2 regions of the Halobacillus sp. AWH4_228 genome follow, and region 1 is predicted to be linked to the other one. Evidence: riboswitches for the same ligand, from Rfam matches in the RefSeq annotation. Region 1 holds a riboswitch; the other holds the start of a gene.
What was found. Region 1 has a riboswitch for S-adenosylmethionine ahead of metK (methionine adenosyltransferase). Riboswitches for the same ligand answer to the same signal wherever they lie in the genome.
Positions count from the first base shown of each region.

Region 2: linked by a shared signal. The riboswitch ahead of ACXADP_RS03195 (O-acetylhomoserine aminocarboxypropyltransferase/cysteine synthase family protein) and the one ahead of metK (methionine adenosyltransferase) in region 1 are both predicted to bind S-adenosylmethionine.

Region 1 covers NZ_JBSWTE010000001.1:1,317,031-1,322,287, forward strand. The annotation lists gene menC (o-succinylbenzoate synthase) at 1-499, shown strand, start outside; gene ACXADP_RS06515 (hydrolase) at 554-865, shown strand; gene ytkD (RNA deprotection pyrophosphohydrolase) at 1,044-1,508, shown strand; gene pckA (phosphoenolpyruvate carboxykinase (ATP)) at 1,553-3,145, opposite strand; SAM riboswitch class I at 3,396-3,502, shown strand; gene metK (methionine adenosyltransferase) at 3,731-4,927, shown strand; gene ACXADP_RS06535 (gamma carbonic anhydrase) at 5,072-5,257, opposite strand, start outside.
Region 2 covers NZ_JBSWTE010000001.1:631,461-636,717, forward strand. The annotation lists gene ACXADP_RS03185 (polysaccharide deacetylase family protein) at 1-1,108, shown strand, start outside; gene metX (homoserine O-acetyltransferase MetX) at 1,161-2,216, opposite strand; gene ACXADP_RS03195 (O-acetylhomoserine aminocarboxypropyltransferase/cysteine synthase family protein) at 2,240-3,940, opposite strand; SAM riboswitch class I at 4,050-4,158, opposite strand; gene ACXADP_RS03200 (DUF2188 domain-containing protein) at 4,302-4,499, shown strand; gene ACXADP_RS03205 (FAD-dependent monooxygenase) at 4,620-5,257, shown strand, end outside.

The DNA.
Region 1 (5,257 bases):
GGATCGTTATGGCCTGCTGATGATAGAGCAGCCTTTCCGTTCCGGCGATTTTTATCTGCACCAGCAGCTACAGAAACAGATGCAGACACCGATCTGCCTGGATGAATCGGTGACCTCATTTCAAGATGCTGTACAGGCGGTTGAATTGGGAAGCTGCCGGATTATCAATGTGAAAATCAGCCGTGTAGGAGGATTGGCGGCCGCCAAAGAAATCCATGATTTCTGTGCCGCATCCGGAGTACCGGTGTGGTGCGGGGGTATGGTGGAATCAGGGATATCCAAAGCCCATAACCTTGCCCTTGCCTCTCTGCCTAATTTCACCATACCGGGAGACTTGTCCGGGTCGACGCGTTATTTTGAAGCTGATATTGTAAAGCCTCCCTTGAAAGTGCAGAAAGGCGCCTTACCTGTGCCTCAAGGTCATGGGATCGGCATAGAAGTCGATGAGGAAAAGCTGGCAGAGGCAACACAGCTGTCTTCCACCCATCTCCTTTCCTAAATGGACTCATAACCTTTCCCTTCATGGTTCACACTAAGGGAAAGGAGGGTGAAGATGGAACGAGATCAGTATTACATTAACATCGGTACGCGGGAGATTTCAGTAAATCATGATGCTAATAATGATGATTTTATTATCTACGCCACCCCTGAAGAAGTGACGGCTCTGCGTGAAGTGTTTGATGAGATTGCCCAGGCAGACGGCCGGTCCTTTTACAGGGCTCATATTCCATTTATGCCTTACCATCAGGATCAGGATAACGATGATACCGATGAGGATATGCATAAGGCTTTCCAGCAGATCTATGATCTGGGTGATGAAATGACGAAGAAGCATATTGAGGAAATGGGCGTATTGAAAAATTGAGAGAAGGGCCGCTTCCCCTTTTGAAGCGGTTCTTTCGTACATAATCGGGGGATTTTGTGTCGGTACGGACCGGAAATCCTACAAGTAGAGAGGGACTGGTTTGTATTTGCGGCTGCTTATGGTACGATTTAAACAGGAAAGCGAACGTATAACAAGGATTAAAGGCAGTTGAAGAGACATGAAAACTTTTTATGATTTTTATCAAAATCCTGTCCGGTTATCCTTCGAGGATCACCCTTTTTCTGAAGAGCCGAAACATGTGTGGATCATCTGCCGCTTTCGTGATCAGTGGCTGTTAACCCGGCACAAAGACAGAGGGCTCGAATTCCCTGGTGGGAAAGTAGAAGAAGGGGAGACGGCGGAACAGGCAGCAGTAAGAGAAGTGAAAGAAGAAACAGGAGCCGATATTGATGATCTGACTTATCTTGGGCAGTATCATGTCGATGGAAAAGGCGGAACTGTCATCAAGAATGTCTATTTTGCTACAATATCTGAGCTGGCTGATCAGGATCATTATTTTGAAACGCATGGTCCTGTCCTTTTCCGGCATCTGCCGGGAAACTTGAAAAATAACGACCGGTTCAGCTTCATGATGAAGGATGAGGTTCTGCCGGAATGTTTAAAGCGTCTGGAACACCGCTAAACAGAAAAAATCCGCCGTTTGGATAACGGCGGATTTTTTTCTGTTTAGTTTGTGTGGTGGGTCGGGCCGGCCTGTTTGATTTTATCACTGGCATACGTGAACTTTTTGAAGTTGGCATGAAACTTTTCAGCAAGTTCTTTGGCACTTTCATCATAAGCGGCAGGATTGTTCCACGTTTTTCTCGGGAATAAGACTTCGTCCGGTACTCCCGGGCAGTGGGTCGGGATGTGAAGGCCGAACACAGGGTCTTTATAAGTTTCGGCAGAACTCAGTTCACCTTCCAGAGCGGCATGGATCATGGAACGCGTGTAACTCAGTTTGATACGCTCGCCTTCTCCGTAGGCTCCCCCTGACCAGCCTGTATTGACAAGGAAGACGTCCGTATTGAACTGGTCTATTTTCTCTCCGAGCATTTCAGCATATGCTGATGGAGCAAGCGGAAGGAAAGGGGAGCCGAAGCAGGCGGAGAAAGTCGCTTCCGGCTTGGTAATCCCTCTCTCTGTTCCAGCCAGTTTACTCGTATAGCCGCTTAGAAAATGGTACATCGCCTGTTCTTTTGTTAAACGGCTGATTGGTGGGAGGACTCCCGTGGCATCAGCTGTCAAGAAAATGATGGCATTTGGGTGGCCGGCAATACTTGGCTGGACTGTATTATCAATGTGATCCAGTGGGTAGGCGGCCCGTGTATTTTCCGTCAGGCTCGTATCGTCATAATCCGGCGCGTGCGAATCCGGCTGAAGGACGACGTTTTCCAAAACCGAGCCGAAATGAATGGCATCATAGATCTGCGGTTCTTTTTCTTTGGACAGGTTGATGCACTTCGCATAGCATCCCCCTTCAATGTTAAAGACACCGTAGGGGGACCAGGCGTGCTCATCGTCCCCGATCAGGCGGCGCTGAGGATCAGCGGACAGAGTCGTTTTTCCTGTGCCCGACAGACCGAAGAACAGAGCAACGTCGCCTTCTTTGCCGATGTTGGCCGAGCAGTGCATCGGAAGGACGTTCTTTTCCGGAAGCAGGTAGTTCATGACGGAGAAGATGGACTTCTTGATTTCCCCTGCGTATTCTGTTCCTCCGATGAGGACAACGCGGTGTTTAAACGAAACCATGATGAACGCTTCGGAATTCGTACCATCCACGTCAGGATCTGCTTTGAAGGTTGGAGCAGATATGACAGTGAACTCTGTGTCATGCTCCTCCAATTCGGATGCCTCCGGCCGGATGAACATTTGGCGGGCGAATAAGTTGTGCCAGGCGAATTCTGTAAGAACCTGCATAGGAAGGCGGTAGCGCTCATCCGCTCCTGCAAAACCTTTGAAGACGAATAACTCCCTGCGGTCTTTCAAATAATCGAGCACTTTATGGTATAATTTCACAAACGTATCATCGTCAATAGGCTGGTTCACAGCACCCCATTCGACTTTATCTTCGGTTACGTCGTCACGGACAATGAATTTGTCCTTTGGTGAGCGTCCCGTATAGGTACCTGTCGTAGCCTGAACGGCCCCTTTTTCCGTTAGTGTACCTTCATTGCGGTATAAAATCTTTTCCACTAAATGTGGAACAGATAATTGGTGGTGGACATGGTCCTGGGAAAGTAGAAGATTAAGTTCTGACAGTTGGTTTATTGTACTCATATGCATCGTCCCGCCTTTGCAGTTTAATAATGTGAGATTAGTATAACACATTTATTTTAATCGTCCATACTATTCAGTGGATTGTGGGAAAGTTTTCAACACTGCCATATTTCATGGCTGTTATTATCCTATGATGGTTTGAACAGAACGTTTATCCAGGTTGAATCTGGATGGAAGGGGTGCGTCGAAACCCGATGAATCCAATTGACATTAAACACGCTTTTCGATACGATAGCTGAGAACGGAAACTCTCTTATCCAGAGTTGGTGGAGGGACAGGCCCTTTGAAACCCAGCAACCGTCCGCAGGGACATGGTGCTAACCTGAAGCAAGGAGTCAGCTCCTTGGACGATAAGAGCGAAAGGAAGCAGCCCCTTTCCTCGGTATAGGAAGGGTTTTTTCTTTTTATAAGAAGGAAATGTCCATGACCAGGCCTTGCCGCCTGTTTATTATTTCTGACTGAGAACGTGCACGAAAATGTTTTCGGATCCAGGATGACACTATGAAATGAACTTATGTTTTTCTACACATACTGGTAAAGAGTTCCGTCTAATACTTTGTACTTACAGAAGGAGGAGTTTTTAGAATGCCAGCGAACCGCCGGTTATTCACATCAGAATCCGTGACAGAAGGTCATCCGGACAAAATCTGTGACGCTATTTCTGATGCTATTTTAGATGAAATTTTAAAAAACGACCCGAATGCAAGGGTGGCATGTGAGACAACAGTAACTACGGGACTTGTCCTGGTTTCCGGTGAAATCAGTACGAATACCTATGTTGATATTCCATCGATCGTGCGCCAGACGATTAAAGATATTGGATATACACGAGCAAAATACGGCTTTGATGCAGATACATGTGCCGTTTTGACGGCTATTGATGAGCAGTCCCCGGATATCGCAGGGGGAGTGGATGTTGCGCTTGAATCCCGTGAAGGGAAAATGAGCGATGATGAAATAGAAGCCATCGGTGCCGGTGACCAGGGACTGATGTTCGGCTTTGCCAACAATGAAACGCCCGAATTGATGCCGCTGCCTATTTCTCTTGCCCACAAACTTTCCAAGCGTCTTTCTGATGTCCGCAAAGACGGAACACTCGATTACCTTCGTCCTGACGGCAAGACGCAGGTAACGATTGAATATGATGAAAATGATCAGCCGGTCCGCGTGGATACGATTGTTATTTCGACGCAGCACGCTGAAGAAGTCACGCTCGAACAGATCCAGAAGGATTTGAAAGAGCAGGTGATCGGGCCCGTTGTACCGGAAGGCTATATTGATGATGAAACCAAATACTTTATCAATCCGACCGGGCGTTTTGTAATCGGAGGTCCTCAAGGGGACGCCGGTTTAACAGGACGTAAGATCATCGTAGATACGTACGGTGGATATGCGCGTCACGGTGGTGGTGCCTTCAGTGGGAAGGATGCGACCAAAGTGGACCGTTCTGCTGCATACGCGGCTCGTTATGTTGCGAAAAACATCGTAGCTGCAGGTCTTGCGGATACAGTGGAAGTCCAGCTCGCCTATGCAATCGGGGTGGCCCAGCCGGTTTCCATTTCCATCAATACCAGCGGGTCCGGCAAAGTGTCGGAAGAAAAGCTGGTGGACGCTGTGCGTGACTTGTTTGACCTCCGTCCTGCTGGAATCATTAAAATGCTCGATCTTCGTAAACCTATTTACCGTGATACGTCTGCCTACGGCCATTTTGGACGGACAGATGTTGAGTTTCCATGGGAACGTACGGATAAAGCGGAAGAGCTCAGCGGTCGTTTTCAATAAAAAAAAGCTGTTTCCTTGTTGGAGGAAACAGCTTTTTTTATTTTCACGAGTTGCACTAACGGCAGAGTACGCATTGATTTGATACGGCTATCCACTTCCCTCTGTATGTCTTCTGATCATGCAGGCATCGAGCTGAAAAGCATTTCAGCCCCGAAGGTTCTTATAGTACTGCCCTTTTGCGACATACGATTTCCGGATCCGGTCCATTTCCTTGTAATCCTCTTCTGTTAAGGAACGGATCACCTTGGCCGGCCGTCCGAAGGCCAGTGTATCCGGAGGGATTTCTTTTCCGGGCGGAACAAGGCTTCCTGCTCCGATAAAGGCCCGCTC
Region 2 (5,257 bases), 690 kb from region 1:
CGACTTTAAACAGGCCAGCTATCAGAATAAACAATCCGTGGAGGCTTCTGAATCCCATGAGCTTCACGTGGACTTTGAGATGCTCTATCAGGATCACCGTTTCTTCGTAGTCCGCTTCATAGAAACGATGGATGTAGGCGGAAACGAGGTTATCCAAAACCAGACCGTCATGAATTTTGATAAGAAGGACGGACGCAGGCTTGAGCTGGACGAGCTGCTCAAGAATGATCCGGAAGTGCTTGATGAACTGGCTGCATTGACAGAAGAAGCAATGAAGGAAGAGGAAGTCGCCACCCATTACCATCTACCTCTTCACGTGAATAAGGGAACATTTGAAGATGTGGCCCTTACCAAAGAAGGGGTGAGGGTCTATCTTCAGGCGGAGGACGGCACATTGGGATATGTACTGGTCGAACTTGAAGAAGGGCAGGATCTCATTCGGAAAGAATTTGTAGAAGCTTTGGAATCCGCTTCCGACGCATCGGAAACATCTTCTTCAGAGCAGGAGCAAAGCCCCGTGGAGGCTGTTTCAACGGATGACCTTGGGGTGGAAACCGGAGAAAAGAGAGCTGCTCTCACTTTTGATGACGGTCCTCATCCAACATGGACAGTGGATATTCTCAACCTTCTGGAGAAGTATGACGCCAAAGGCTCGTTTTTCATGATCGGAAAACGGGTGTCCTATTACCCGGAAACGGCCCGGATGGTGGCTGAGCAGGGTCATGAAATCGGAAATCATACGTGGGATCATCCCCGCCTCGCCCGGTTAAATCCGGAAGAGGTGGATGAGCAGATCCTCGCTGCCCAGGACGTGATCAAGCAGGCCGCGGGAGTAGAAACGGCTGGATTGAGACTGCCGTTTGGCGAGAATCCTCCAAAGGCTTATAAAGGCGATTGGAATACGGTTCCATGGACGCTCTATTCCGAAGAGTGGAGCGAACAGGAGCCGGAGGAAATAGCGGAAGAGATTATTTCACAGGCAGAGGATGGTTCAGTGATTCTTCTCCATGAATTAGAGAGCCGGACCCCTGAAGTCGTAGAGCTTGTGCTGGAACAGTTAACTTCCCAAGGGTTTCAATTTGTGAAAGTCAGTGATCTTCCATCATAAAAAAGACGGGTAGATGAACATCGTGTTCGTCTACCCGTCTTTTTTATGTTTTCTAGTCCTCATTCAGCTCATCTTTGATGAAACGGCCCCATTGTTCGAATTCAACGAGAAAGCCGTCGTGACCATAATCCGTAGGGATATGCCTGTGGACGGCCTTCGGTGCCGCCGATGAAAAAGCGGAAATCAGCTCTTCTGGATACAGCAGGTCGTGTTCAAAACTGAACGTGATCAAGTCTGCTTTATACTGAGCGGCGGCCGCTTTCCATCCTCCCCGGTTTCTCCCGATGTCATGGTTATTCATTGCATCAAGCAGGTACAAGTAGCTGTTCGCGTCAAACCGTTCTTTGATTTTATCTCCCTGATAATCCAGGTAGGACTGAATTTCATAAGTGTCTCCTCCATTGGACCGGTCAAACCTTTTTTCAAAAAGAGCAGGGCTTCTGTAAGTCACCATGCCGGTCATCCGCGCAATTTCAAACCCCTGCAGGGACTCATTCGTCGTGTAGTTCCCGTCTTGGAAAAAAGGATCGTTTTTAATGGCTTTCGCCCCGATATGATTGAAGGCGATGCCGTAATCACTTAAGTAGGGGGTGGCAGCCATAATCAGCAGCTTCTCCATAAAGTCAGGGTAGAGGAGCCCCCACTCATACGCCTGCATACCTCCAAGCGATCCTCCCGCAACAGCTTTGACCTGATGAATGCCCATCTTTTTTAAAGCCTCATACTGGGCACGGACCATATCCCGGATGGTCACTTTAGGGAAATGCTGACGGAATGGTCTGCCTGTATCCGGATTCATACTGGCGGGACCTGTAGACCCGTGACAACCTCCCAGAACATTGAAAGTAATCACTTGGAACAGGGAGGTGTCGATTGGCTCCCCCTCCCCGATTAATCCTGCCCACCAGCCGGGCTGCTCTTCCGTACCCACAGCTGCCTGGTTCCCGGTTAAAGCGTGGCAGACGACAATGACGGGAGCATGAGACGGGCCGGTGCGTTCGTAAGCCAGTTCGACAGATTCCAGCCGTCCGCCGGATTCGAAATGGAAGGGTCCCAGTTCAATCGTTTCCAAAGCTGCTGTCTGGCTGGCGGGGTTTTTTAAAGACATGCTTTCATTCTCCTTTCTGGCCATTATACAGTGACGAGTGTTTGAGATAAGTGGTGTCCTGAGCGGATCGAAACGATCGTCTCGTAAAGGCTCGCACCGGATAGGATTTGTTCATTTTTCAGGGAAGAAGCAGTTTTGGACCAGATGACCGATGGATTCGCCGACTGGGCCAGATCCGTTTGGTTTTCTCCAAGGGTTTCAAAGTAAAGAATATCGAAAGCTGGATCGTTCTGTTCCAGAATGTCTTCCACCTTTGAAAAAGTAGTCACATCAAAACCGAACCGCTCCAACTTGGAGGCTTCCTCCTGCAGGCCTCCCGGCTGATCAGGAATGACGCCGATCGTTTTCCGGCGGATGTTCCCATTGGACCGGTCGAGAGAGGAACGGAGAACGGTCTCCGCTGGATGAGGCTGTTCCTTATAAGGGCGGCTGTATCCATTGGCCTTTTCTATGGCTTGATCCAAGTCCTGTATAAGATCAGTCACAGATTCCAGACCAACCGACAAGCGGACAAGTTCTTCGGAAACACCGGACTTTTTCAAGTTCTCCTCATTCAACTGCTGATGGGTGGTGGATGCCGGATGGATGATCAATGATTTCGCATCACCCACATTAGCTACGTGGGACCAGAGTGTGGAGTGATCGATCAATTTACGACCGGCTTCGCGTCCCCCTTTGATTCCGAAGACAACCATGGATCCGGCTCCGCCTTTCAAATACTTTCGGGCAAGGTCATGAGTAGGGTGATCCGGCAGTCCAGGGTAATTCACCCAATCCACCCCTTCATGATTCTGCAGGTATGCAGCAATCTCATAGGCCTGTTCTGCATGCTTTTCGATTCTCAGGTGAAGCGTTTCAAGTCCCTGCAGGAGCAGGAAGGCGTTCTGGGGGCTCAGGCAGGCGCCGATATCTCTCAAAATCTGAACACGGAGCTTAACCGCATAGCCGGCAGGTCCAGCATCAATACCGAAGCGGATGCCGTTGTAGCTTTCATCAGGCTCAGTAAAACCCGGGAATTTTTCGTGATTCCAGTCAAAACGCCCGCTGTCTACGACAATACCGCCGATAGCTGTACCATGGCCCCCGATCCACTTCGTTGCGGAGTGGACAACGATATCGGCTCCCCAGGCGATCGGTTTGCATACATAAGGGGTGGCGAAGGTGTTGTCGACAATCAAGGGAATGTGATGGGCGTGGGCAATATCCGCTACCGCTTCAAAGTCCAGCACATTCAGGCTTGGGTTCCCGATGGTTTCAGCAAAAATCGCTTTCGTTTCAGGTGTAACAGCTTCCTCAAAGGCATTAGGATCGTTCCCATCTACGAAAACAACGTTCACACCATAGCGGGGAAGGGTGTGGACGAATAAGTTATACGTACCTCCGTACAAGTTGGAGGAAGTGAGGATGGTATCTCCGGCTCCGGCAACGTTCAGGACGGCCATCGTGATTGCCGCCATCCCGGAAGCTGTAGCGACAGCAGCGGCACCGTCTTCCAGAAGGGCAACACGCTGCTCAAATACATCGACCGTCGGGTTTGTGATTCTGGAATAGATGTTCCCTGGTTCGGCCAGGGCGAATAGGTTCTGGGCATGATCGGTATCATTAAATACATATGACGTTGTCTGATAGATGGGAACAGCACGCGATCCTGTTGCTGGATCAGCTTCCTGTCCACCGTGAAGCAGCTGTGTTTCATCACCGTATACATGATTTGAATTGGTCATTGTTTCATTCCTCCTTATGATTTCCAGGACATCCTGATCCTCGGTGTAGAGGGAAAAAGAAAAACCCTCTTCTGTAAGTAAGAAGAGGGCTTTTATGTATGCTTACCTCCCCTTATCTTTCAGATCATCTGATCTGTAGGATGTAGCACCTTTTCAAGTTTTCCTTGAAGGTTGCCGGGCGTCTCAGGGCCTAGTCCCTCTGCCGCTCACGATAAGAGTTTTCAATATTTAATTTATCTGACTTGTTTGAAATTATAAAGGGGTCCAGCTCTCTTGTCAATTCCCAGCTTGAAACAAGGGTGTTTAAATCTATAATAGGGCGGGAATGGATAATTAAGTCTATGTTGAAGGAGATGTTTTCATGAAGGAATATAGTGTAGTACCAAATAAAGATGTAACCGGATGGTTCGTAAAAATTGAGGACGTAGCTCCGACAGATTTATTTGATGAGCGTGATACAGCTGTAGAAAAAGCGGAAGAAATCGCGAAAAAGAACAAACCGAGCCGCTTGTACATCCTTGACCAGAATCACGAAGTTGAAGAAGAGCGTACCTTTTAAAAAATCCCCGTCCAGGGGATTTTTTTATGGCTTCCTATGCTTGTTTTCCTGTGGCTGTAGTTTTTTTGCGTGAAACCGATTATGATGGGACACAGGTTGAGAAAGAAAGGAAGGACCGGAATGAATCATACATATGACGTGATCATTACAGGAGCCCGGGCAGCTGGGGCAAGTCTGGCTGTCCTGCTCGGGAAAATGGGGAAGCGTGTCCTGTTGATCGATAAAGCCGCGTTTCCGAGTGACACACTGTCTACTCACTTTATGTCCCATACCCGCTTCCTTGAGGAACTGGGCATCCTTCATAAACTGGAGAAGACCGGTTTGAGAAAAGTGAGCCGGATGCGGACGTATATCGGCCAAAGTTTTATAGAAGGACCGAGAGCGGATTATACGATTATACCTAAACGAGATGTCCTGGACCCTCTTCTGATCGAGCAGGCCGAGGCGTTGAGTTCCGTCACTTTTATGCCGCGTACGTCAGCAAGAGGTTTGATCAGAGAGGACGGGCGCGTTGCCGGGCTTCACCTTGAAACAGAAGGGGAAGCGTGGGAGGCCTGTGCAGCGTGGGTGGCCGGAGCGGATGGAAAGAACTCGAACATCGCTGCCTGGACGGAAGCAGAGAAGTATCGGGAAACGAAGCCTCTCCGTCCGGTCTTATACGGTTATTACACAGGCGTGGAGCCGTTAAGCGAACCTGTAACGGAGATTTTCCTGCATGAAGGACGAATCGGCTTTGTATTTCCAATGGAGGAAAACCG